Regions from separate parts of the Synechococcus sp. CB0205 genome, predicted to be linked through region 3. Evidence: predicted binding sites of a transcription regulator. Region 3 holds the regulator's gene; each other region holds the start of a gene.
What was found. Region 3 encodes NtcA, which controls nitrogen genes in cyanobacteria. Its sites were predicted from a motif close to GTANCNNNNGNTAC; they were not measured.
Positions count from the first base shown of each region.

Region 1 (7,673 bases), on a different contig from region 3:
TCCTGCTCCACCGGTTTGACCACCGACACCGCCGGGGCAACGATGACCGCGCAGGCCTTGAGTTCCGGCTGCTTGGAGACGGGACAGGCCTGATCGTGCATCAAGGTATTGGCCTCGCATGCCTTCTCCTGGGTAAACCCCCAATGCATCGGAAGAAACACCGACCCACGGCGGATGCGATCGGTGACTTTGACGTTGGCGGTGATGTGTCCGCGGCGTGAACTCACAGCCGCCAACTCCCCATCCCGCAGCTTGAGCTCAAGGGCATCTTGGGGGTGAATCTCAAGCAGCGGCTCGGGATGCATGGTCTGCAGCCGATCGACCTTTCCCGTGCGGGTCATGGTGTGCCATTGACCGAGATACCGGCCCACGGTGAGCACCAGTGGATAGGTCTCGCAGGGAGGTTCCGCTAATCCCAGGGGTTGGTCGATGCAGAAGCGAGCACGTCCCGAGGGTGTCGCGAATTGATGGTCGCTGTAGAGCCGCTTGGCCTCGGTGGTGGCTGAACTGCCCGCCGGGAAGGGCCACTGCTGGGGGCCGGCCTCCTCCAACAGGGCATGACTCAAGCCAGAGACATCACAGAGACGCCCGGCCGTGAGCTGACTGAATTCCGCGTACACCTCAGCCGCGGAGTCGTAGCTGAACTGCTCCTCAAAGCCCAGGCGCCGACCCACCTCCGCGAACACCTCCCAGTCGGGCCGGCTCTCGCCGTGGCGAGGGCGATAGGCCGGGCAATAGGTGACCCTGCGCTCGGAATTGGTCATCGCACCGGCCTTCTCGCTCCACTGGGCCGCCGGCAAGACCAGGTGGGCGTAGTGAGCCGTTTCCGTGTCGGCGTAGGCATCGCTCACCACCACCAGAGGGCAGCGCCGCATCGCAGCTTTGACGCGATCGAGGTCCGGCAGGCTCACCAGGGGATTCGTTGCGGCCACCCACCAGAGATCCAGCTCGCCGCGCTCCATGGCCTCCACCTGCTGCCAGGCCGCCAAGCCCGGCGTCGCCGCGATGCTGCCGGCGGGGAGTCCCCAGGCCTGCTCAACCTCCTGACGGTGTTCGGCGTTGGTCACCAGGCGGTACCCCGGCAACAGATGGGACAGGCCCCCGGCCTCCCGGCCACCCATGGCGTTGGGCTGCCCCGTCAATGAAAAGGGTCCCGCTCCCTCTTTGCCGATCTGACCGGTGAGCAGGTGAAGGTTGATCAGGCCGCCGACCACCGCGGTGCCCTCGCGCCGCTGATTGACCCCCATCGACCAGAGACTGAGGACCCGCTCACGCCGGCGAAACAGCTCCGCCACCTCCCGCAGCCGTTTTTCTGGGATGTTGCAAAAGCGGGCGACCTTTCGGGGCGTCCAACGGGCCGCGACATCAAAAAAAGCGTCGTAGTTCTCGGTGTGGTCGTCAATGAACGCCGGGTCTTGACCGTTCTCCCGCAGCACCAGATGGGCAAGACCGTGGAGCAGCGCCAGATCAGTGCCCGGGGCGATGGGCAGATGAATGTCAGCGGCCTTGGCTGTGTCCGTTGAGCGGGGATCGACCACCACGATCGTGACGCTGCCTGGATTGCGTTTTTTGCGCTTCAACAGACGCTGGAACAGGACCGGGTGGCACTCCGCGGTGTTGGTTCCAATCAGGAAAGCCACCGAGCAGTGGTCCAGATCCTCGTAACAGGCAGGGGGGCCATCGGAGCCGAGGCTGCGGGTATAGCCCGCCACCGCGGAGCTCATGCAAAGCCGGGAATTGGCATCGAAGTTGTTGGTGCCCAATGCACCCTTCAACAACTTCTGGGCCAGGTAATAGTCCTCGGTGTGGAACTGGCCAGAGCCGTACATGGCAATGGCGTCAGCCCCCTTGGTGGCCAAGGTGCTGCGGATCCGGCCCACCAGCAGGTCCATGGCCTGCTCCCACCGGATGGGTTGAAACGGGTCGTCCAGGCTGGAGCGATAGAGCGGCTCCCGGAGACGCCCACGGTCCAAGGTCTCGCCGACGGTCGCACCCTTGATGCAGACCTGGCCCAGGCTTGAGGGGTGCTGGCGATCGCCCCTCGCGGTCCAGATCGGATTGCCCTCGGCGTCGCGCTTGACCGCCTGACCGGGCAAAGCCGGCGGAATCAGCTCAAGCCCACAACCAACACCGCAATAGGGGCATTGGCTACGCACGTTGCCGGAAGCGGACTGGGCCATGACCAGGAACGAAACAAGGTCGAAAGAAAAAGGGGCGGCTCCTGATGGCCGCCCCCTGAGAACCCCAGCGACGGGGAGGATTAGGCGTTAACGAGAGCCTTCTCGTCCGCATGCTCTTCAGCGAAGGAGCCCTTGGGCTCTTTCAGGAAGAAGAAGCAGAGGAAAGCGACGATCAATCCCGCAGTACCGAGGATTTGGAAGAAGGCGCTGTTGGAGGAGGCAACGATCTCCGCAGAGGGATCTTTGCCACCACCCATCCACATCGGCAGCAAGCTGAAGATCGTCAGGTAAGCAACCGCACCAACGTTGCCGTAGGCGCCCACAAGACCTGCGATCTGCCCCGTCACACGCTTCTTGACCAGCGGCACCATCGCGAAGGTCGCACCTTCACCGGCCTGGACGAAGAACGAGGCCAGCATCGTGATCAACACCGCGACGGTGATGCCCAGGGAGCCGGAGAACGCGCCGGGCTTGATCATGCTCATGATCAAGTAACCAATGCCCAAGCCACCGGTCAGGAAGGCCATGGTGTTTTTGCGGCTGCCGAGCTTGTCGGAAATCAGACCGCCACCGGGACGAGCCACCAAGTTCACAAAGGCAAAACAGGACGCCAGGATGCCGGCTGTTGCCTTCGGCAGATCAAACGTGGTCTCAAAGAACGTCGGCAGCATGGAGACAACCGCCAACTCAGATCCGAAGTTCACGATGTAGGTGAGCTCCAGAATGGCGACCTGCTTGAACTCGTAGCGGTCTTCCTTGGGATATTGCTTAACGCCGTTGATCAGATCGCGGTTGGTGCGAATAATGCCCCAGGTCTGGAAGCCGAACCAAACCAGAACTGCCAGGAGCGCCAGGGGATAGGTGCCGGCATTCAGGAAGCCAACTTTTTGCAGGCGCCAGCAGAGCACGCAGAGAATGGCCGCGAAGGGAACATTCATGCCCAGCAGGCCCCAGAAATCCCGCATGGAAGTCACCTCAAGACCAGCAGACTTGGCCGGCTTTTGGTAGGCCTTACCGGGGGGAGTATCAGTGACGTTAAAGAAGTAGATAACCCCGTAAACCGCCGAAATAATGCCGGTCAGAGCAATCGCACCACGCCAATTCAAAATGGCGCCGGTGGGCAGCTCGAAGCCACCTGAGAAGGACAGGAAGCCAGCAAGGGCGACAAGAGTCAGCGCAGAGAAGGCCGAGCCAAAGTTGCCCCAACCGCCGTAGATCCCTTCCGCCAGACCGATTTCCTTGGGCGGGAACCATTCGGCCACCATGCGGATACCGATCACAAAGCCAGCACCAACGATGGAGAGCAGCAGACGAGCAACCACCAGTTGATTGAAGTCCTGCGCTGATGCAAACAGCAGGCAGGGGATCACCGAGAAGACAAGAATCGCCGAGTAGGTCTTACGGGGACCGAACTTATCCAGCAGCATGCCGATGAGCACGCGAGCAGGAATTGTGAGGGCAACGTTGCAGATCGCAACGGTACGGATTTGACCAAGGTCGAGGCCAAGATCGGCCTTAACCGTTGTAGCCAGTGGAGCCAGGTTGAACCAGACGACAAACGTCAGGAAGAAGGCGAACCAGGTGAGATGAAGAGTGCGATATCTCCCCTGGAGCGACCAAAGATCGCCAAGCATGGAGGACAGGGACAGTGGAGTAAGCCCAGGCCTTCAAAAAGCAGCGACCGGGGGAATCGCGCATCAAGCGCTGACGGAATTGGACCACCCGAGAGCCACCCCAACGGGTAACGACAGCTACCAAAGATCAATCCAGGCAGCGGACCGGACGCGGGCTAATCAATGCAATCAACCAGGCTTATCGCCTGTCCGAGCAACAAGGCCCAGGGATTTGCTTGGTAGCAACAGCGACATTAAGAGCGGTTCCCAGCGCTACATCGTGCATACATGACTCCAGTGCGGATCCATGGCGCCGTGCTCTGCGGCGGTGCGAGCCGGCGCATGGGCCAAGACAAGGCAGCACTCCCGCACCCCGATGGCGGGAGCTGGCTTTCACGCACTGCGGAGCTCCTCAGTCGAGTCTGTGAATCGGTCGCGGTTTGCAGCCAACACCCAAGCCATGCGGCATTGGTGGCCGGGCTCGAGCGGGTCCACCTCACCCTGGAGCCCCCGCCTGCCCAAGGCCCCCTCAGGGCCCTTGCACAGGTGCTTTCCAGCACAGGCGACAGCGCTGTGCTGATCGCTCCGGTGGACATGCCCCGCCTGAGCCAAGAGACGCTGGAGTCGCTGATCACCCAGTGGGAGCTCGCGCCAGGCCAGGCTGCGGTGGCCCATGACGGCCAACAGCTGCAGCCCCTGCTGGGGATCTACCCGGGTGGAGCCAAGCAGCGCAGCACCCTCGCCCAGGCGCTAGAGGCGGGGGAGCGGCGCTGGCAGGGCTGGCTCGCCACCATCCCCCATCAAGCTGTGGTGCTTCCTGCCCAGCAACTCCTCAATGCGAACACGCCTGCGGAGCGCGCCAGGCTGATGCCATGAGCCCAGGACCGGCCACCGATCAACTTCAGCGTCCCCTTGGGGTCCTGCGGCTCTCTTTGACAGCGCGCTGCAACTTGGCTTGCCCCTACTGCCAACCGGACGGGGAAGAAGCACCAGACCGACTGACAACGGAGCAGCGTCTGCGGGTGATCGAAGCGGCCTGCAGCCTGGGGGTCAGCAGCCTGCGCCTAACCGGTGGGGAACCGCTGCTGACGCCTGATCTGGAGGAATTACTGGAGGCCATCGGCCTCGCGCGAAGGCACACCAACAGCCCCCTGCGGGAGTTGAGCGACATCGCTTTAACGACCAATGGCCTGCTGCTCAGCCCTGAGCGAGCCCAGCGGCTGCGGCGAGCAGGGTTGCAGCGCATCACCATCAGCCTCGATGCCGTCGCGCCTGAGCGTGTCGGGGAGATGAGCGGCCGGCCGCACCAGGGAGTACAGCTCCTGCAGCAGGTCTTGGCGGCCATCGCCGCGGCCAAGGACGCTGGGTTTGATCCCGCCGTTGGAGAGCTCAAGCTCAACAGCGTGATCCAGCGGGGACGCAACGACGATCAATTGCTGCCCCTCGCCGCCCTCGCCCGCGACCAGGGCCTGGAGTTGCGGCTGATCGAAACCATGGATGTGGGCAACCGCAACGGCTGGTCCCCCGAGCAGGTCGTGCCCGCTGCCGAAATGATCGAGCGCCTGGGCAGCCGATGGCCCCTGGAGCCCCTGGGACGCCCTGCCCATAGCACCGCCAGCCGCTGGAGTTACCGGGATGGCCGCGGGGCCGTTGCCGTCGTGGCCTCCATCACGCAACCGTTCTGCGGCGACTGCAACCGGCTACGGGTCACAGCCAATGGCATGGCCTACACCTGCCTGTTTGCCTCGCAGGGCCAAGACCTCAAGCCTTGGCTACAGACCCCGGAAAGCCTTCGCCAAGCGATCGGCCAGCTCTGGAGCCACCGCCGAGATCGCTACAGCGAAGAACGTGCCTCGCGCCTGGCGCAGCCCAAAGCCGAGATGGCCTATCTGGGGGGCTAGAGCCAAGCCAACAGACCCGACAACTTGAGGCTGGCCAACAGCAGCACCAACGCCAGCAGTCGACGAATCCAGACCTCTTGAAACCGCCGGCTGCCGCACCAGCTCCCCAAGGCTCCTGCCAAGGCCACAAGGGGCAACGGGGCCAGCAGAACTGGCACGGGCGGCAGAGCAGAAGCGCCGTAGCTCAGCAGCCAACCACTGAGGCCCGCCAGGGAGTTGCACCAGATAAAGGCCGCTGAGACCCCGGCCGCCAGGCGGATGGGAAGCCAACCCGCCAGCAGCACGAGGGGAGTCAAGAAGATCCCTCCCCCGGTTCCACTCAACCCAGCCAACAGACCCAGCAGGGCTCCGGTGAACAAGACCCATGGGAGTGGAGGCAGGGCCAAGGCCGCCGCCCCAGGCCCCGCCGTCGGCCGCCAAAGCCGCAGGGCCGAAAAGAGCAACACCACGGCCAAGAACAGGCTCAAGCCATCGCTCGGGAGCTGCCAACTCCCACCCAGCAGCGCCGCGGGAATCGAGCAGGAGAGCAGGGGCAGCAGGAAACGGCGCTGGACGACTACCGGAAGGTGGCCATCGCGGTAAAAACGCCAACTGGCCAGGCTCGCCACCACCAGATTCATCACCAAAGCCATCGGCCGAATCCACTCCAGCGGCACGGCGAAGAGGGCCAGGCTGGCGATGTAGCCAGAGGCGCCCGCATGGCCAACGCAGGCATACAAAAAGGCGATGAGCCCCAGGGCTAAGAGCAGCCCGGGCTCCAGCGCAGTCATGGGGCCTCGGTCAGGCGCGGCAGCAACTGCACCAAGTTGCACGGACGGGTCGCCCCATCCAACTGAGCGGAGATCAGGCGATCCCAAGCCGTTTCCACCGCATCCAGGGAACCCGGCAGAACAAATACGACCGTGCCATTAGCCACGCCCGCCAAACAGCGGCTCTGGAGACTGCTGGTGCCGATGGTTTCAAACGACAGCACCCGAAAGAGCTCGCCAAACCCCTCAATGCGTTTATCGAGCAATGGCTCCACGGCCTCCGGAGTCCCGTCCCGCCCGGTCAAACCGGTCCCGCCACTGGTGATCACCACCTGCACCGCCTCATCGGCGATCCAACGGCTGAGTTCGGCGCGGATGCGGTAGCGGTTGTCCGGCACCAGGCGACGCTCCTGCAGAACATGGCCCGCCGCCTCCAGCCGCTGCTGCAGGGCATCGCCGGAGCGGTCCTCGGCAAGGGTCCGCGTATCGGAGACGGTCAGCAGAGCAATCGAAAGGCCCACGCGCGGGATCAAGGGGTCCGTTGATGCTGCCAAACCCCGATCGTCCGCTGGGTAGCGTTTGAACCATGGGCTCCAGCGCACCCGGCTCGATTCGCATCCGCCTGTTCGCCAGCCTGCGGGAGCAGGCGGGTTGGGCGGAGCGTCAATGGCCGCTCGAGGAGCCCACCACCGCCGAAGAGCTCTGGCGGACGCTGGAGTTGCCCGGGGCCATGGACGCGGTCCGGGTGGCCATCAATCAACGCTTTGCCAGCGCCGAGACGCCTCTGCAGAACGGAGACGAGTTGGCCTTTCTGCCACCGATCTCTGGGGGCTAATGGAGCAGCCCATCGCGATTCAGATTCGACTGCACCTGGAGCGGTTTGAGCCACTGGTCTCCCTACAGCAATGGGAACAACAGCTGCTCGAGGCGGGCCTGCAACGGGCGGCGGCCTGCAGTTCGTTCATCGGCCGTGTGCGCGCCGGCAACGCCAATGCCAGCAGCGCCAGTGCCGTTATCGCCCTCGAGCTTGAGCACTACCCCGGGATGACCGAGGCGGAACTCCAACGCATTGCCGAATCCGTCGGCAAGCGCCATGGCGCCTTGGCCTGCCTGATCGAACACCGCGTCGGCCGCATCGCGGTGAACGACGCCATCGTCTGTGTCGCGGTCTTGGCCGACCGACGCGGGCCAGCCCAACGCTGCTGCCAAGAGCTGCTCGAGGAGCTCAAG
Region 1 covers NZ_ADXM01000019.1:32,657-40,329, forward strand. Annotated here, with positions in the region: gene CB0205_RS0102115 (molybdopterin oxidoreductase family protein) at 1-2,180, opposite strand, end outside; gene CB0205_RS0102120 (NarK family nitrate/nitrite MFS transporter) at 2,261-3,814, opposite strand; gene CB0205_RS0102125 (molybdenum cofactor guanylyltransferase) at 4,082-4,669, shown strand; gene moaA (GTP 3',8-cyclase MoaA) at 4,666-5,694, shown strand; gene CB0205_RS0102135 (sulfite exporter TauE/SafE family protein) at 5,691-6,464, opposite strand; gene moaB (molybdenum cofactor biosynthesis protein B) at 6,461-6,964, opposite strand; gene moaD (molybdopterin converting factor subunit 1) at 7,030-7,278, shown strand; gene CB0205_RS0102150 (molybdenum cofactor biosynthesis protein MoaE) at 7,278-7,673, shown strand, end outside.
Region 1: CB0205_RS0102120 (NarK family nitrate/nitrite MFS transporter) is a predicted target of NtcA. The motif match lies at 3,922-3,935, and genes of this name have one in related genera.

Region 2 (7,673 bases), on a different contig from region 3:
AGCAGGGCGGCACGGATCGCCTCGATGTGGTCGGCTTCACTCTTACTGCTGTCCCGCTCGCCCTGGCGCGGGAAGTCCATGTCCCAGTACTTCCAGGTCTCCACCTCAAGGTTGCCGTTGCGCCGGCGAACACTGATGCCATGGCCAGGCGGCACCTGATGGATGCCCGCGAAGGCCGTGGTCCCGGGGACCATGGTTTGCATCAACTGGTGGAAGAGCCCTTCGGAGGTGAAACGCCGCTCGACCGCCGGATGGGCAAACAGGACCTTGAGTTCCGAACCAAAGACCAAGCCCTGGGGTGTGATCGTCCAGTACTGGGGTTTGATCCCGAAGCGATCCCGGACCAGGTGCAACACATCGCCGGTCTCGTCGTAGATCGCGAAGGCGAACTCACCGCGCAATTGCGGCAGCGTCGCCCCTAAACCCTGCTGTTGATACAGACGCAGCAGGATCTCGGAATCGCTCTTGCTGCTGAAGCGAACACCGCGGGCCGTCAGATCAGCGCGGATCCGCTGAAAGTCATAGAACTCGCCGTTGTGGGCCATCAGGACCCGGGCGCCGGCCCCCGCCTCTGCGCTCAGGAAGGGTTGACGGGCCCGGGTCTCATTCAGGTCAATGATCGAGAGGCGGGCATGACAGAAGCCCACGCCGGCTTCATCCAGCGTGCGGTAGCCAAAACCATCGGGACCGCGATGCTCCTGGATCGCAGCCATGTTGACCAACAGCTGCGGGTCAACGGGCTGATCCGCCCTGGTGCTGAAGACCCCACCAATTCCACACATCCCTTCGTCCTCCTCAGATCACATCCATGACCCGGTTGGTGCGGTCCACCATGCAGGTCAACAGAGCCATGCGCAGGAAGACCGCCCCCCGGGCCTGACTGAAGTACCAGTTGTGGGGGGTGTCATCGAGGCAAGTACTCAGTTCCGGCCCACGGGCCAGGGGATGCAACACGATGGCGTCCGGCTTGTAGGGCAGATCCCGCGTCAGCCGAAAGCTGTTGCCGTGGACCTCATAGCTATCGCCCACCCAAGCAATGGCGTTGATGTAGATGACATCCAGACCGGGGATCTCGCCCTGCAGGTCTCCGGTGCAGCGCACCTTCAGACCCGCCTGCTGCAACTCCTCCAGCTGGCCGCGATCAAAGAGGTCCTCTCTGGCGTCGTTGGCCGGGTCATGGATGAGGACCAACTCCTCCACCATCTGCGGGAATTTCGCCAGGATCCGCAGCAGTGAGCGAACCGTGCGCATGCGGCTGGGGATGCCAACGATGCCGATGCGCGCCCGCTGATCCTCGGGGACCTCAGGGGACGCCAAGGCGGGGCGCCACTTGAGCATCGTGTAGAGGTCGGCCATTGCCTGGGTGGGGTGTTCATCAATGCCATTGCCGGCGTTGATGATCGGAATCCGCAGGGTGCCGGTCATCGCATAGATGGCCTGGGAGTCGGTATCGCGCAGAACGATGCAGTCGCCGTAGTTGTTGAACATGTGGGCGACGTCTTCCAGCGACTCCCCCTTCGCCAGGCCAGTCGTGGCGCGGTCGGTGATGTTGATCGAATCGCCGCCCAGACGGTGCCAGGCGCTGTCAAAGGACAGCCGCGTGCGGGTGCTGGGTTCGTAGAAGGCGTTGATCAAAATCTTTCCCTTCAACGGCGTGTTGTGGGCCGTGTAGCGATCGGGATTGCTCTCAAACTTGGCTGCCAGACGAAACAACTGCAGCAGGGTCTCGGGCCGGAAGGGCTGAATCGAGATCACGTGCTGCCCCACCAGATCCTGGAGCGCCTCGCCGTCCTCTTGAATCGCCCCCAACAGGGCCTGGGGAGAGGCTGCGCCAAAGACATCCGGCCCCAGTGGATCAAAACGCACGGGTGCGTCAGCGCCGGTACTCGTCTTGACGGAGTGGAGTGCAGTCATAGCGATTAGGGGACCCAGGCCCACTGCTGCAGAACGCTGCGGCGGAATTGGTCGCACTGAGTCTCAAACCAAAATCCACCCTGCCACATCACTTTCTCCAAGTTCAAGTTGCTTAAAACGGGGCAGATTTGCGTAGCAACGGCTACACAAACGCCACTCTTCTTGCCATGGGGCATGCAAACAAAGGCGTTACCAGACATCGCCGCGCCTCCATTCGTTCCACCAAATCAGCAGAAGAACCAGCACAGAAAGCGCCAACCCCGCCACACTTCCATAAATCACCAGGCGCAACAGCGGTAGATCCACCAGCCAGCGCGGGGAGTCCGTCGACTGCGCCGCTCGGGCGGCGGGCAAGGCCAGAGCCAGGGCTGCCGCAGCAAGGGCAACACGGGTTTTGAGCGACCAACGTTTCATCCCTATCCCTCCTTCAGGGTCAACCAGTTGAAACGCTCCGGTTGGAGCTGGGTACCGACGGCCATGACCACTGCGGACACCGCCGCAGACAGCAGAGCTGCGCAGTAAGGAGCGATCAGGAAATAGGCGCCTAAGCCCACGGCGCTGCCTGAGACCATGGCCGCAATCGCCGCCCAGCGGTTGGCGCTAGGCCAGTAGAGCCCGTAGGCCACCGGCCAAATCGTGGACGCCACCAGGGCACCGGTGAAGAACAGCACAGAGGCCAGAGAGTCGAGCCGCGGCCAGGAGAGCAGCAGGGTCAACAGCCCCAAACCCAGCACCACCAAGCGGGTGGCCTGCCGCAACTGGGCATCACTCAAGTTGGGGTTCAGCAACTTGAAGACCACGTCCTCCGCCACCAAATCCGCCGTCGACGCCAAGAGGGAATCCAGGGTGGAGGTCAAGGAGGCAAAGACCACCACAAACACCAGCGCTGCACCACCGGCGCCCAAGAGCTGGGAGGCCACCACCGGGAAGAGCATGTTCACCTGGGGCAGATCCACCGCCTGCGCGAGCGCCACCAGGCCGATCGAACCGGTCACCAGCGGCACCGTCATCCAGGCCAAACCGCCCAGCACAAACGAGGCAAACACCACGGAGGCGCGGCTGGAGAAGACCCGTGACCACCAGATGTTGTTGTGAAACACCTCTCCCATGGAGAAGAGAGCGGAGTTCCAAGCAATCAACAAGCCAGCGGGCAACAGCAAATTCAGGCGCTCTGGATGCTGCGCCGCCAGTTCCCGGTGGAGCTCCTGCACCGGGAACTGCTGCAGGGCAAGAACAGCGACCAACACCAGCAAGCCCATGATCAGCAGGGACTGAATGAAGTCCGTTCCCACCACGGCGCGCATGCCGCCATAGAGGGTGTAGATCGTGGAGACACCGATGACGACAACCATCCCGAGCCGATAGTCGAAGCCGGAGAGGGCCTCCAGCAGGATCCCGGCCCCCATCGCCTGGGTCACCAGGAAGCCCAGGGTGTAGATCGCCGTGATCACCATGAAGACCCACCAGGCGGCTCGGCCATAGCGCAGGCGGATGAAGTCGCCGCTGGTGCGCCCCTTGGGCATCAGCGTTTTGATCCGCAGAGCCAAGGGTGCAAACAGGACCAGGCCCAGGCCGGCCAGGGCATAGCTGAACATCCCCCAGAGACCGTTGCGATAGCCGAACTCAGGCGCCAGCAAGGTGGTGTTTCCGGTCACCCAGGACGCCATCAAGGTGGCTGTGCTCAGGGCCAAACCGATGTTGCGGCCGGCCAGCATGTAGTCATCGGCATCGCCAGAACCCCGGCGTCCCCAGGAGACCCCAAGGGCGATCCAAAGGACCGAAAAAATCACCACCAGGGCCCAGGCGATCCCGGGGGCCAAGAAGGGTTGAACAGCAAGCGTGGGGCTGAACACCATGGCTTAGCCCTCCCCCCAGGGATCACGGCCGCGCCAATGGAGATGGCCCTGAATCACCATCACGGTGGTCGCCAAGGTGACGACACCGCCCACGACAAAAATCAACACAGCTCCTGCAAATGACTCCATGAGCGATCTCTAAAACGCGCCAAATAACCGCGACATGGATCAATCCAAGCTGGGGAGAGCGTTAAGAAAACAGCGCAGCAGTTAGGGCTGTCTCTTGGTCGCAACCTATCGATGGCCGCTGACACTGTCAGCGCAGACAACGCAGCAGACCGACGTCAAGAGGTTCACAGATTTCCAACATCGAAGGCCACCAATGGCATCAGAGCAAATGTTGGAACTTGCTAAAGAAAGCGATGCCCATGCCCCAGGGCCGGTACGGACCCAAGCAATGGCAACCTGTCCCCACAGCTCGAGTAAGCAGCCGTGGCCAAAGCCAAGACCAAAGCCAAAGCAGCCGCCAAGCCGGTCCAGGCGGAGCCCTCGGCCACCCGGATCAAGCTTCAGATTGCTGGGGCCGTCTTCGTGCCGATGCTGGGCTTGGGGCTCTGGCTCAACAGCAAGGGCTTCTTCGGTTAAAGGCCAAGGTCTGCTCGACAGCGGCCCGCCACTCCCCGGGGGCAAACGCGTGGGCGTGGCCATGGCCGGGGAGCAGCCAGGCCACATCCAGCTCCTTTAAGCGCTCCACCGAGCGGAGCTGCTCCTTGAAATCCCACCAGCAGTACCGCTCCGAAGCCACCACCACCGCTTGCTCAGGGCGCCACCAGAGGTGATCACCGCTGAAGAGCACCGAGCGGCGCTCACCCAAGAGGACCGCCATTGACCCCGCCGTGTGGCCGGGGCAGGGAATCAATTGCAACGCCCCATCCAGCGCAACCACCGCAGATCCCTGAACCTGATGCTCCGCGTCTGGCGCGGCATCGGCGTCGGCCTGGTGAATCCAACGGCTGCAACCCAAGGCCTTGGCCCAGCGCTTGTGGTCGGCCACGTCATCGCGATGGGTCAACACCAGGGCTTGAAGACCGCCCAAGGCGGCGATGCGCCGAGCCAAGGGTGCACTCCAACGGGGCGAGTCGATCAGGACGTTGCCTTCCGGCCGAACCACGAGCCAACTGCTGGCCCCGAAACTGCGGCGTGACGCCCAACCGCAGTAGTAGACGTCTCCAGCGGTATGGCGGGTGACCAGGGCCGGAAAGCCATCGCTTGGGGTCAGCCGCCGCAACTCCGGGGTCGTCCCAATGGCCGCCACCGGACAGGCCTGCAAGGCCAACAGGGCCTGACGGGTTTCGGCTGCTCCCTCGGGCTGACGAATGACCTGGGAGCTGCTGCCCGTGGGGGCGAAGTGCAGAGGATCAAATTGCCAGCAGGTGCCGCAATCAATGCACCTGTCATTGACGCTGAAGGGCCCCGGCGCGGCGTCCATCAGCAGCAGCTGGCGGAGGCCCCGCTCGCCGCGCGGTCCTGATCAAAGGGAATCGCCGAACCGCAGCCTTCAAAGAGGCCGTAGTGACGCTCGAAGTCACCCATGAACTGGAAGTGGGGAGCGAAACGGGTCTGGTGCAGCATCCGATAGGTGTTCCCGCAGACCGGGAAGACCTTGCCGGCCTCGATGCTGTGGTGCTTGTCGAACTCCAGTCGCGTGGGCGCCTGGTCGATGGAGCCGCGGTAGATGACGGCCTGACCGTGGTCCTCGCAGGCATCCTCCAGTTCCGGGATGTTGAAGAGCCGGTAGGTGGCGGAGTAGAAGCGGGCCTCACCCACCAGAGCCGCCAGCTGGGGCTCGGTGATCTCCAGGGGACGGTCGCTCACCAGGCGCGGATCCGTGAAGGCCGCCCCGCGGGCCATCCGCAGGAAGTCATTCCAATAGAGCGCTCCGCCCAGGCATTCGCCGTAGAGCACCGGATGACGCTGAACGGCCGCCGGTAGGCGCCGGTCCACGTAGACGTCCGAGAAATAGAACTCCCCACCGGGCTTCAGGAGCCGCTGAATCCCCCTCAAGACCGCAGGCTTGTCGGTGGAGAGATTCAAGACGCAGTTGCTGACGATGACGTCAAAGCTGGCGGGCTGCAGATCCAGCTCCTCCAGCCGCTCGATCTGCCCCTCGAGAAAGCGGACGTTGGCATAGCCAAATTGCTCCGCATGGAACGGCAGGTACTCCCGAGCCACCGCCAGCTGTTCCGGGGTCATGTCCACCCCGACGACCTCACCCGAGGCACCCACCAACTGGGAGAGCAGATAGACATCGCGGCCACTGCCACTGCCGAGATCCAGCACGCGGCAGCCCTCCAACAGGGGCGGGCAGACCAAACCGCAGCCGTAGTAGCGGCTGCTCACCTCAGGGTGGACCCGACTTAAGAGGGGCTTGAGCCAGTTGGGGACCGCGTCGGCATCGCAGCAGGCACTGGTCTTGAGATCAGCGGTGCTCTGCAGTTCCTTGCCGTAATAGGCCTGAACGACGTCTTGCATGCCTGGGCGTTGGGCGCGTCCTGACCGTAGTGCTCACGCTCGCGCCCAGGGCCTCCCTACATTCTGAGGACAAGAACACAATTGTTCATGTTCGACGCTTTCACCAAGGTTGTTGCCCAGGCTGACGCCCGCGGCGAATTCCTGAACGCTGGTCAGATTGATGCCCTCGCCGCCATGGTGAGCGAGAGCAACAAGCGCATGGATGCTGTGAACCGCATCACCTCCAACGCTTCTGCCATCGTCACCAACGCAGCCCGCGCGCTGTTCGACGAGCAGCCCGCTCTGATCGCCCCCGGCGGTAACGCTTACACCCACCGTCGCATGGCTGCTTGCCTGCGCGACATGGAGATCGTTCTGCGCTACGTCACCTACGCCGTGTTCACCGGCGACGCTTCCGTGCTGGAAGACCGCTGCCTGAACGGCCTGCGTGAGACCTACCTGGCCCTGGGCGTTCCTGGCGCTTCCGTGGCTGAAGGCATCCGCAAGATGAAGGACGCTGCCATCTCGATCGCCAACGATCGCAACGGCATCACCCCCGGCGACTGCTCCGCTCTGATGAGCGAGATCGGCACCTACTTCGATCGCGCTGCTGCTGCTGTTGCCTGATCTCCGCTGAGATCAGCTCTTGCCGGCCTGCCGAGGCACCCCTTGATCGGGGTCCTCAGGCAGGCCTTTCCATTGCAAGGCCTGCCGGCGGGCCCAGAGCAGAAGGGGATAGAGGCGGCGGGCCTGGGGCGGAGCGGCAAAGAGCTGACGCAGCAAGGCCAGCAGGGGATCACTCGGGCGCAGCCGGCCGCAGAGTTGGGCGATCGCCTCGGCCCCATGCCAGGCCTGGTCCCCCTCCAGCACTACCGCGCCGCGGGCCAGGTCCAGGCCACGGCGCTTGAGCTCGGCGCGCAGGGCGTGATCGGCGCGCCCATCGCGAATCTCCAGTCCCGGCAGCCCGCCCACCAGCTCAGAGCGCAGGGCGAAATGACTGCAAAAAGGGCAGCCGCCGTCGTACACGAGCACCAAGGTCATTGCGCCATCCTGATCACCGCTGTGCAGCTGCCGTGACCGCGTTGCTCCATCTGGGACTGGCCTTGCTGCTGTTGCTCTGGCCGCTGCAGGCCAGCGCCACGCAATACCTCTGTGAGGGCGATCCGTTGAGGGCCGAAGTGCACCAGGGCGCCGTGGATGCCAGCGGGATTCCCAACAGCGCGGGCGGGACCGTTCCTGGTGCCTTTGTCGTGATCGAGTGGCGAGGCGTGAGCCTGCAACTGCCCCGCACCAATAACGCCGGGGCCCCGAGTTACACCGATGGGCGCTGGTGGTGGCAGGCCGCCGATCCAGCCAAGCCTGACTTTGCTGAGCGCCGGCGCGGCGGCGGCGAGATCGCCCATTACCGCTGCGAGTCCGCGGCATGAGTGACGCTCTGCCGCCCTGGAGGCC
Region 2 covers NZ_ADXM01000044.1:3,389-11,061, reverse strand. Annotated here, with positions in the region: gene asnB (asparagine synthase (glutamine-hydrolyzing)) at 1-782, opposite strand, end outside; gene CB0205_RS0107300 (aspartate carbamoyltransferase) at 796-1,914, opposite strand; gene CB0205_RS14425 (hypothetical protein) at 2,104-2,328, opposite strand; gene CB0205_RS0107290 (urea transporter) at 2,331-3,770, opposite strand; gene CB0205_RS16615 (hypothetical protein) at 3,774-3,899, opposite strand; gene CB0205_RS15905 (hypothetical protein) at 4,203-4,355, shown strand; gene CB0205_RS0107275 (MBL fold metallo-hydrolase) at 4,330-5,199, opposite strand; gene CB0205_RS0107270 (methyltransferase domain-containing protein) at 5,199-6,242, opposite strand; gene CB0205_RS0107265 (phycocyanin subunit beta) at 6,330-6,848, shown strand; gene CB0205_RS0107260 (DCC1-like thiol-disulfide oxidoreductase family protein) at 6,861-7,262, opposite strand; gene CB0205_RS0107255 (hypothetical protein) at 7,295-7,648, shown strand; gene CB0205_RS0107250 (pyridoxamine 5'-phosphate oxidase family protein) at 7,645-7,673, shown strand, end outside.
Region 2: CB0205_RS0107300 (aspartate carbamoyltransferase) is a predicted target of NtcA. The motif match lies at 2,047-2,060, and genes of this name have one in related genera.

Region 3 (7,673 bases):
CTGCAGGCGCTGCTGCCCGCGCGCGGCGGAGCTGAACCTTGGTGGCTGGTGCAACTCCAGCCCCAGCCTGCGGAGCGGGTCACCCTGCGCCTGCCCGCTGGCGCCTGGTGCATCGAGGGGGCCCCGGAGCAGCTCCCCAGTCAGGGGCGTCCAGCCGGTGGGACATGGGTTCAGCTCCCCTTGGACTCGGCTGTTCAGGCGGTTCCTCTGGAGCGCGCGGATGGGCTGCCGCAGGCCGCGGCAGCAATCACAGACCCGGTTGTGTGCGAGGCGAGCGCTGGGCACTGGCGCCTGGACAACGGATTGGTGCGCGTCGAGATCGGGGCGGACGGCGTTCAGCAGCTCTGGGGAGCCGATGGTGTGCCCGAGCTCTCGGGCCCTTTGCAATGGCGCCGTTGGAGCGATCAGGGCGAGTTTTGGGATGCCTGGGACATTGCGGCGGACTACCGCGAGCAGCCACTGCCTTTGACTTGGCAGGGAGCACCGGAACTGGTGGAGCAGGGGCCGCTCTGTTGCCGCTTTGTCGTCCGCGGCCGCTGCGGCCAAAGCACGCTTCGACTCGACATTCAGCTGCGGGCCGCCTCGCCGTATCTGGAGCTGGCGTTGTCGGTCGATTGGCGCCAGCGCCATGAGCTGTTGCGGCTGGAATTGCCCTTGGCGCAGGTTGCTCAGCGCTATGCCGCAGATACCTCTGCGGGGGTGCTTGAGCGGCCGGCCCAGGCCCTGACGGCCAGGGAGCAGGCACGCTGGGAAGTGACGGCCATCAGTTGGCTGGCCAGTCAGGCGAAGGCCGGAGCGGGTGGTCTGGCGGTGTTGCTGGATGGGCCCCAGGGCGTCTCCGCCACCCCCGATCAGCTGGGGGTGTCCTTGCTCAGAGCACCCACATGGCCTGACCCCTCGGCCGATAACGGACACCAACGGCTTCGGCTCGCGTTGGTCCCTTGTGCAGCCGGGTGGGCGTCGGCCGGGGTGCCTCGTTTGGCGCAGCGTTTTCGAGAACCGCTATGGATTCGCCCGGCCCAAAAGGCGGCCCAGCAGGCGGAGGTCTTCGCTCCGATCGACTTGATGGAGTGCATGGGTCCAGCCAATCCCCAGATCCGCGTGCTCAGCTGCAGGCCCGGCTCAACCCCAGGTCAGCTGGCGCTGCGGCTGCAGAACCTCAGCCCTCAGCGACAGAGTTGGACTCTGGACTCGCCACGGCGTTGGCGCCGGGGGAATGCTGAGACCTGGCAGAGCGGAGCTCTTGTGCTCAAGCCCTGGCAGGTCGTCGCGTTAGAGCTGGTTTAGTCGTCGTGGTCGTCAAAGGGGTCGCTGAGCTGCTTCGACGGAGGACCAAAGGCGGTGTAGATCCCGAAGCCGGTGAGGCCCAGCAGCACAGCCAAGACGGCCAGTGCCACGGACATGGCTGGGGAGGTGGTTTCCATCACAACTCTCGACGGGGCCAGCCGCTCAGGCGGCCAGGCCCCTTACAGTAACGAGACCTACTCCTTGCCAGAGAGCACAGCCCGACATGGCTCAACGCACCCGCCTGGGAGATCTGCTTCGCCCCCTGAACTCCGAGTACGGCAAGGTTGTGCCCGGCTGGGGCACGACCCCCGTCATGGGCGTGTTCATGGCCCTGTTCCTGGTGTTCCTGCTGGTGATCCTCCAGCTGTACAACAAGTCCCTGATCCTCGACGGCATCACCGTCAACTGGAACGGCATCGGCTGATCCGATGAACGTCTTTGGGATCGGATTGCCTGAGATGGCGGTGATTGCCGCCGTGGGTCTTTTGGTGTTCGGTCCCAAGCGCCTACCCGAACTGGGTCGCACCCTTGGAAAAACCCTGAAGGGTTTTCAGTCGGCCTCGAAGGAATTCGAGCAGGAGTTCCGAAAGGCGGTCGACACGGTGGAAGCGGAAGTCACCCAGGCTTCTTCAGAGCCCCAGCCTCAACTCAAGGCCGACGACGAGCAAGCGGCCGGTTGAAGGACTCCATGGCTCCTTTGAGTCTTGTTGTTGGTTTAGGGAACCCGGGCGAGAAGTACGCCGGAACCCGCCACAACGTCGGATTTATGGCGCTGGAGCAGCTGGCCAAGCGTCAAAACAGCAGCTTTAAGCAGCAGTCCAAGCTCCACGCCCTCGCTGCGGAGGTGGGACAAGGGGCCGAACGCCTGCGTCTGTTGATGCCTCAGACCTACATGAACGACAGCGGTCGTTCGATTCGTGCTGCTCTCGATTGGTTTGGCTTCGAGCCCAACCAGATGCTGATCCTGGTGGACGACATGGATCTCCCCCTCGGTCGCTTGCGCCTGCGGCTCTCGGGCGGTGCTGGCGGGCATAACGGTCTTCGCAGCACCATTGCCCATCTCGGTGGCCAAGAGTTCCCCCGCTTGCGCATCGGGATTGGCGCTCCTGCCTTGAATCCGGTGGAGCGTAAGCAGCGCACTGTCGGCCACGTCCTCGGCCGCTTTGCCGTCGCCGAACAGCCGGTGCTCGAGGAGGTCATTGATGAGGTCTTGGCTGGTCTGGATCTGATTCAGCGCCTGGGGTTTGAGCGGGCTGGTAACAGGCTCAACGGTTTTGTTGCTCCCTCTGCCGCCAAGCTGGTCGAGCAACCCACTGCCTGAGTCCGCGTGAGTCGCCTCCCCACGACAACGGCGCAATTGCGGGTGCTGCGCCAAAGCTTTAGCCAGCGGGTGCTGGAGGGTGAGGTCAGCGCTGGAGGGTTCGAGTGGACGTTCGCCTGGTTCTTTGACCGCGGCGAGCTGCAGGTGGAACCTTCCCTCGGCCGGGCCTTGATCCAGGACGCGCTGCTGCGCTTCCTGTTGAAAACGGACTACCAGCTGGAGGCGGGTGGGGACTACGCCTTCAGCGTGCGGGCCAGGTTTTAGGCAGCGAGCTGGCGCAAGACGACCAAGCCAGGTTCCCGCTTGAGCTCCGTTCCCCAATGGCGCTCCAGCAAGAGTTGAGCCACGACATCGTCGTAGTCCCTTGGGGGCAACCTCAGGCCTTCTGGAAGCAATCGCCGCCAGCCCCTGGGGGGCTCCAGCTGCCAGTAGCGGGCTCGTGCGGCCAGGGTGGTTCCCGCTTCAGGGATGACCTGGACAGCCAGGCCAAGGTCGTTGAGTTGCCGCTGCCAGTGCTTGCTGCCCGTTCCATCGCCGAGCACAACACCCTCAAGACCCGGACGCTCTCGCCAGATCGCAATCTGCTTGAAGCACTCTTCCGGGGAGAGCACGGCGGCAACCTCGATCTGGCCTGTGGTCTGGTCAGAGCGCACCAAGCCGCATTTGCTGCGGCCGGGATCGAGTCCGATCCAAGTCATTGCGGGCGCTGCCAGCGAATGTCGACGGCAATCGGGTCGGCCAGATCACTGTTGCCTCTGGAGACGGCCTCGAGCTTGGCGGTCTCGCCCAGGGGGCGGTTGACCAGGGCCTCAGCCAGTTGATTGAGGCGTGCTGGGTCAAATTGAAGGCCGTTGGCCAGGGCCCCTTGGCGTTGGGCTCGGGTAAAGGCTGCTGCCAGGAGCAGGTTCAGGCGGCTACGCACCTGGTCTGGGGAGCGCTCATCGGCCTCCAGCACGGTGGTGGCCAGTTGTTCTCCACTACGTACCACCCGTTTGTTGGGTCTGACATCCGGGAAGGCCACGACCTGACGCTCCCCTTTGAGCACATTGGCCGCTGAGATCAGACTCACGACCCACTCGCCGCGTTTGCTGAGGGTGGTCTCCAATTTGCTGATGTCGCTGCGCGGCACCAACAGGATTTGACGGTTCGGTGTTTCGCCTGGCAGCACCCGCTGGTAGACGTTCAAATTCGTGCGCTGCAGCAGGGCGTGGATCACGTCTCTGGCCTGGCTGGGCTTCTCGATCCGTACCTTGGCTACCTCCAGGATTTGGCCACTGCTGATCACCACATCACCCTGACGTAGGGCAATCAGGTTGCGTTCGAGACGCTCGAGCTCTTGGCTGCTGCTTTTGATCTTGCTGTTGAGCTTGGCGAGCTCAGAGCGGTTGCGCTGGAGATCGGAATCCTTCGCGGCGATGTCACGGCTCAGGCGATCGCGCTCGGCCTCCAGTTGTTTGCGTTGCTCCATCAGGGGAGCCAGTTCCTTCTGCAGTCGGCTGGCCTGCTCGGCCACCACCTTGAGTTGGCGTTGGGCCTCGCTGCGCTCGTTCTCTGCGCTGCGCAGGGCGCTCCGACTTTGGGCCAGGTCCTTGCGACTTGAGCTCAGGGCATCGCGGCTGTCCCGCAGGCGCTGTTCGATCTGATCGAGTTCAAAGAGCCCCGTGCGCAAGCGATCACTGACCAGCAGCATCAGCCCAAGGGAGATGGCACTGATCAAGCTGCCGGTCAGCACCGTGATCACCACGGCGGTCTTCTTGGGCCGCAACCGGAACAGGCTCAGCCGCGCCTTGCCGACCTTGGATCCCAACCGATCCCCCAGGGTGGAGAGCACTCCCCCGAGGATCAGCAACGTCAGGATCAGGATCCAGCCGGACACGACGTTGGGCGACGACGATCAGTATCGGTTGTGGGGGCTTGGAACGCAGCTGGGATCGGCCACCAGTTCAGCCGTTTAGCTGAAACGTTTGGCGAGGGCCAATGGATCGAAGACGGTGATTTTTTTGCGGTCGATTTGCACCAGGCCGTCGTTGCGGAGGTCGCCCAAGAGCCGGGTGATCGTGACGCGGGTCGATCCGATCGCTTCGGCAATGGCCTGGTGGGAGAGGCGCAGGTCGATCGTGATCCCTTCGCTGCTGGGCACGCCAAAGTCGCGGCAGAGCACCAGCAGGAAACTCACCAGTCGCGAGGACATGTCGCGGTGGGTGAGGGTTTCGATCATGGTCTCGGTTTGCAGGATCCGAGAGGAGAGACCTTGCAGAAGCAGTAGACCAACCGCCGGGTCCTGCTCAATCGCCTTGCGGACGGAGGTGGCGGGAGCCGTCACCAGCTCGACGCGAGTAAAGGCAATCGAGTGATAAAAGCGGTCTGAACGCTGGCCTGTCAGTAAAGACAGGACGCCGAAGAGGCTGTTCTCCCGCAGCAGTGCCACGGTGATTTCTTCGCCGGATTCGTAGACCCTGGAGAGCCGGACCGCACCCCGCTTCAGCAGATAAACCTTTTCGGCGGGGTCGCCGGGGAAAAAGATTGTTTTGCCGCGCTCAACGATCTCGGTGGTGCTACCGCTCAGGCCCCGGATGACATCCAGAAGCGTGGCATTGGGTGGCAGGGGACTGCCCGCGATCGGTGCGATCACTGACGTACCGGTCGTAGGGCTAGGGGAGTAGCGGCTGAATCCTTGCGTTGCCACGACCATTTCAGCGCGACTGAGTTGCCTGGAACCTACGGATCAGTCCAGGGCCGCCCTGTAGCCATTGAAACTAATTTGCTGCCTCTGCCAAGGCCTGCTTCTGGGCCTGCATTAGTTGATCGATGCCGCTTTCCGCTAGGTCAACCAGGCTGGAAAGCTGTTGGCGACTGAAGGGTGCGCCCTCCGCGGTGCCTTGAATTTCGAGCAAATGTTGCTCTTGATTCATCACCACGTTCAGATCGACCTCTGCTCGGCTGTCCTCGCTGTAGTCGAGATCGAGGAGTGCGGCGCCATCCACGAGGCCAACGGAAACCGCCGCCACCTGCCCCACCAGGGGCGATCGTTCCAGCACTCCGCGCTGTTCCAGGCGTTGCAGGCCGACGGCTAAGGCGGCCCAGGCTCCAGTGATGCTTGCGGTGCGGGTGCCGGCATCGGCTTGAAGGACGTCACAGTCGATTTGCAGGGTCCGCTCCCCTAGCGCCTCCAAATCCAGGCAGGCCCTGAGGCTGCGGGCGATGAGGCGTTGGATTTCTTGGGTGCGACCGGAGAGCTTCATCAGCTCCCGTGGCTGCCGGCTGGGGGTGCTGGCGGGGAGCAGCCGGTAGTCAGCGCTCAGCCAGCCCTTGCCGGAGCCTTTACGCCACTTCGGAACACCCTCCTCTAAGCAAACGCTGCAGATCACAGCCGTGTTGCCCGTGTACACCGTGACGGAACTCAGGGCGAAGCCCATCGGATCCCAAGCGAAGCGCGTGCTGCGCAGGTCCGTTGCGCTGCGGCCGTCCCGCCTGGGTTGGGTGCTGCTCATCGCGGGCTGGCTCAGTGCCTCGATGGTACGGGTGTTTGCACTACAGGTAGTGCTTGTTGCTTGCCGGACGGCCTAACGCCGCTACATTCAGGATCCCAAGCGGCAGCCATGCACTCGATGACGGCCAGCATTGCAGCCACGCCCCGTGCTGGACACCTGCGTCCGTTGGCTGTGGTCCCGGCGTCGGCCCCCGCGCGCAGCGTGCGCCTGGCGGCCCAGCAGGAGGGCCAGCTCCAAGTGCACACCGCTCCCTTCCGCGGCAGCTTCAGTGGGGTGTTCAGTCAGGCCCTGCGCAGTGCCGGGCTTGGTAGCCGCGTTCTGGTGAGCCAATTCCTCAAAGGTGGGGTCGATCAGGGGCTGGAGAGCAGTGTTTGGCTCTGTGGCCGCCTTCAGTGGCTGAGGCCAGCCGTGGCGGGTTGCCTGGCTGATCCCGTGCCGGCATCCCAGGCCGATGTCGAGGCTGTGCGCGAGATCTGGGCGTACACCCGTGAGCAGCTGCTGAGCGGTCAGCTGGATCAGTTGGTGCTCGATGAGTTGGGCCTGGCCGTCGAACTGGGCTACTTGTCCGAGGCGGAGGTCGTTTCAGCCCTGGAGCAGCGGCCGTCCCACCTGGATGTGATCCTGACGGGGCCCTCCATGCCCACCGCTCTGTTGGCCATGGCCGATCAGGTCACCCAGCTGCGCCGAGGTTTCTGATGCTCAAAAACGACCGTTGGATCAACGAGCAGGCCGCCTTGGGCATGCTCGAGCCCTTTCAGCCGCAGCTGGTTCGTCATCTTGATCCGGAGAACAGCGAAAAGCCGGTTCTCAGCTTTGGCTGCTCGTCCTATGGCTACGACCTGCGCCTCTCCCCGCAGGAGTTCCTGATCTTCCGGCATGTTCCCGGAACGATCATGAATCCCAAGCGCTTCAACCCCGCCAACCTGGAGCCGGTGCCTCTGCACGAGGACGAGGACGGCTCGTACTTCATCCTCCCAGCCCACTCCTACGGATTGGGTGTGGCGCTCGAGAAGATGTGCGTCCCTCCCAACATCACCGTGATTTGCCTGGGCAAGAGCACCTATGCCCGCCTGGGGATCATCGTTAACACCACCCCAGCTGAGGCCAGTTGGGAAGGTCACCTGACCCTGGAGTTCAGCAATTCCTCCGGAGCGGACTGCCGCATCTATGCCAACGAGGGCATTTGCCAGCTGCTCTTCTTCGAGGGTGATCCCTGCGAGACGACCTACAAGGACCGGGCTGGCAAGTACCAGCACCAGCCCGAGCGGGTCACCTTGGCCAAGGTCTGAGCCCTAAGGCGCCAGGCGCGCCTTGTGCAGGCGGGTCTTTTCGTACCAAGCCGCGATCTCTGGGGCCCAGGCCTGGAGGTGGGGCCACATGAGATCGCAGAGCACCCGGATTTCCTCCTGGGCATCGAGCTTGGCGCGCAGGTCCATGAAGTGCAGGAACGCCCGCAGCGAGAAGCTCACCACGAAGTGCTGGCGGTAATCGAAGGGCAGGATGCCGCGGGCGTGCTCCTCGGCGAACCCCGCCGCGAGCATGTCGCGATAGCGCTCGGCCGCGGCTTGGCAGAG
Region 3 covers NZ_ADXM01000022.1:129,397-137,069, forward strand. Annotated here, with positions in the region: gene CB0205_RS0103795 (alpha-mannosidase) at 1-1,287, shown strand, start outside; gene psbN (photosystem II reaction center protein PsbN) at 1,284-1,424, opposite strand; gene psbH (photosystem II reaction center phosphoprotein PsbH) at 1,511-1,711, shown strand; gene CB0205_RS0103810 (TatA/E family twin arginine-targeting protein translocase) at 1,716-1,967, shown strand; gene pth (aminoacyl-tRNA hydrolase) at 1,976-2,608, shown strand; gene CB0205_RS0103820 (DUF3146 family protein) at 2,615-2,872, shown strand; gene CB0205_RS0103825 (polyamine oxidase) at 2,869-3,306, opposite strand; gene CB0205_RS0103830 (DUF3084 domain-containing protein) at 3,303-4,484, opposite strand; gene ntcA (global nitrogen regulator NtcA) at 4,560-5,300, opposite strand; gene rph (ribonuclease PH) at 5,365-6,099, opposite strand; gene CB0205_RS0103845 (cob(I)yrinic acid a,c-diamide adenosyltransferase) at 6,217-6,795, shown strand; gene dcd (dCTP deaminase) at 6,795-7,388, shown strand; gene thyX (FAD-dependent thymidylate synthase) at 7,392-7,673, opposite strand, start outside.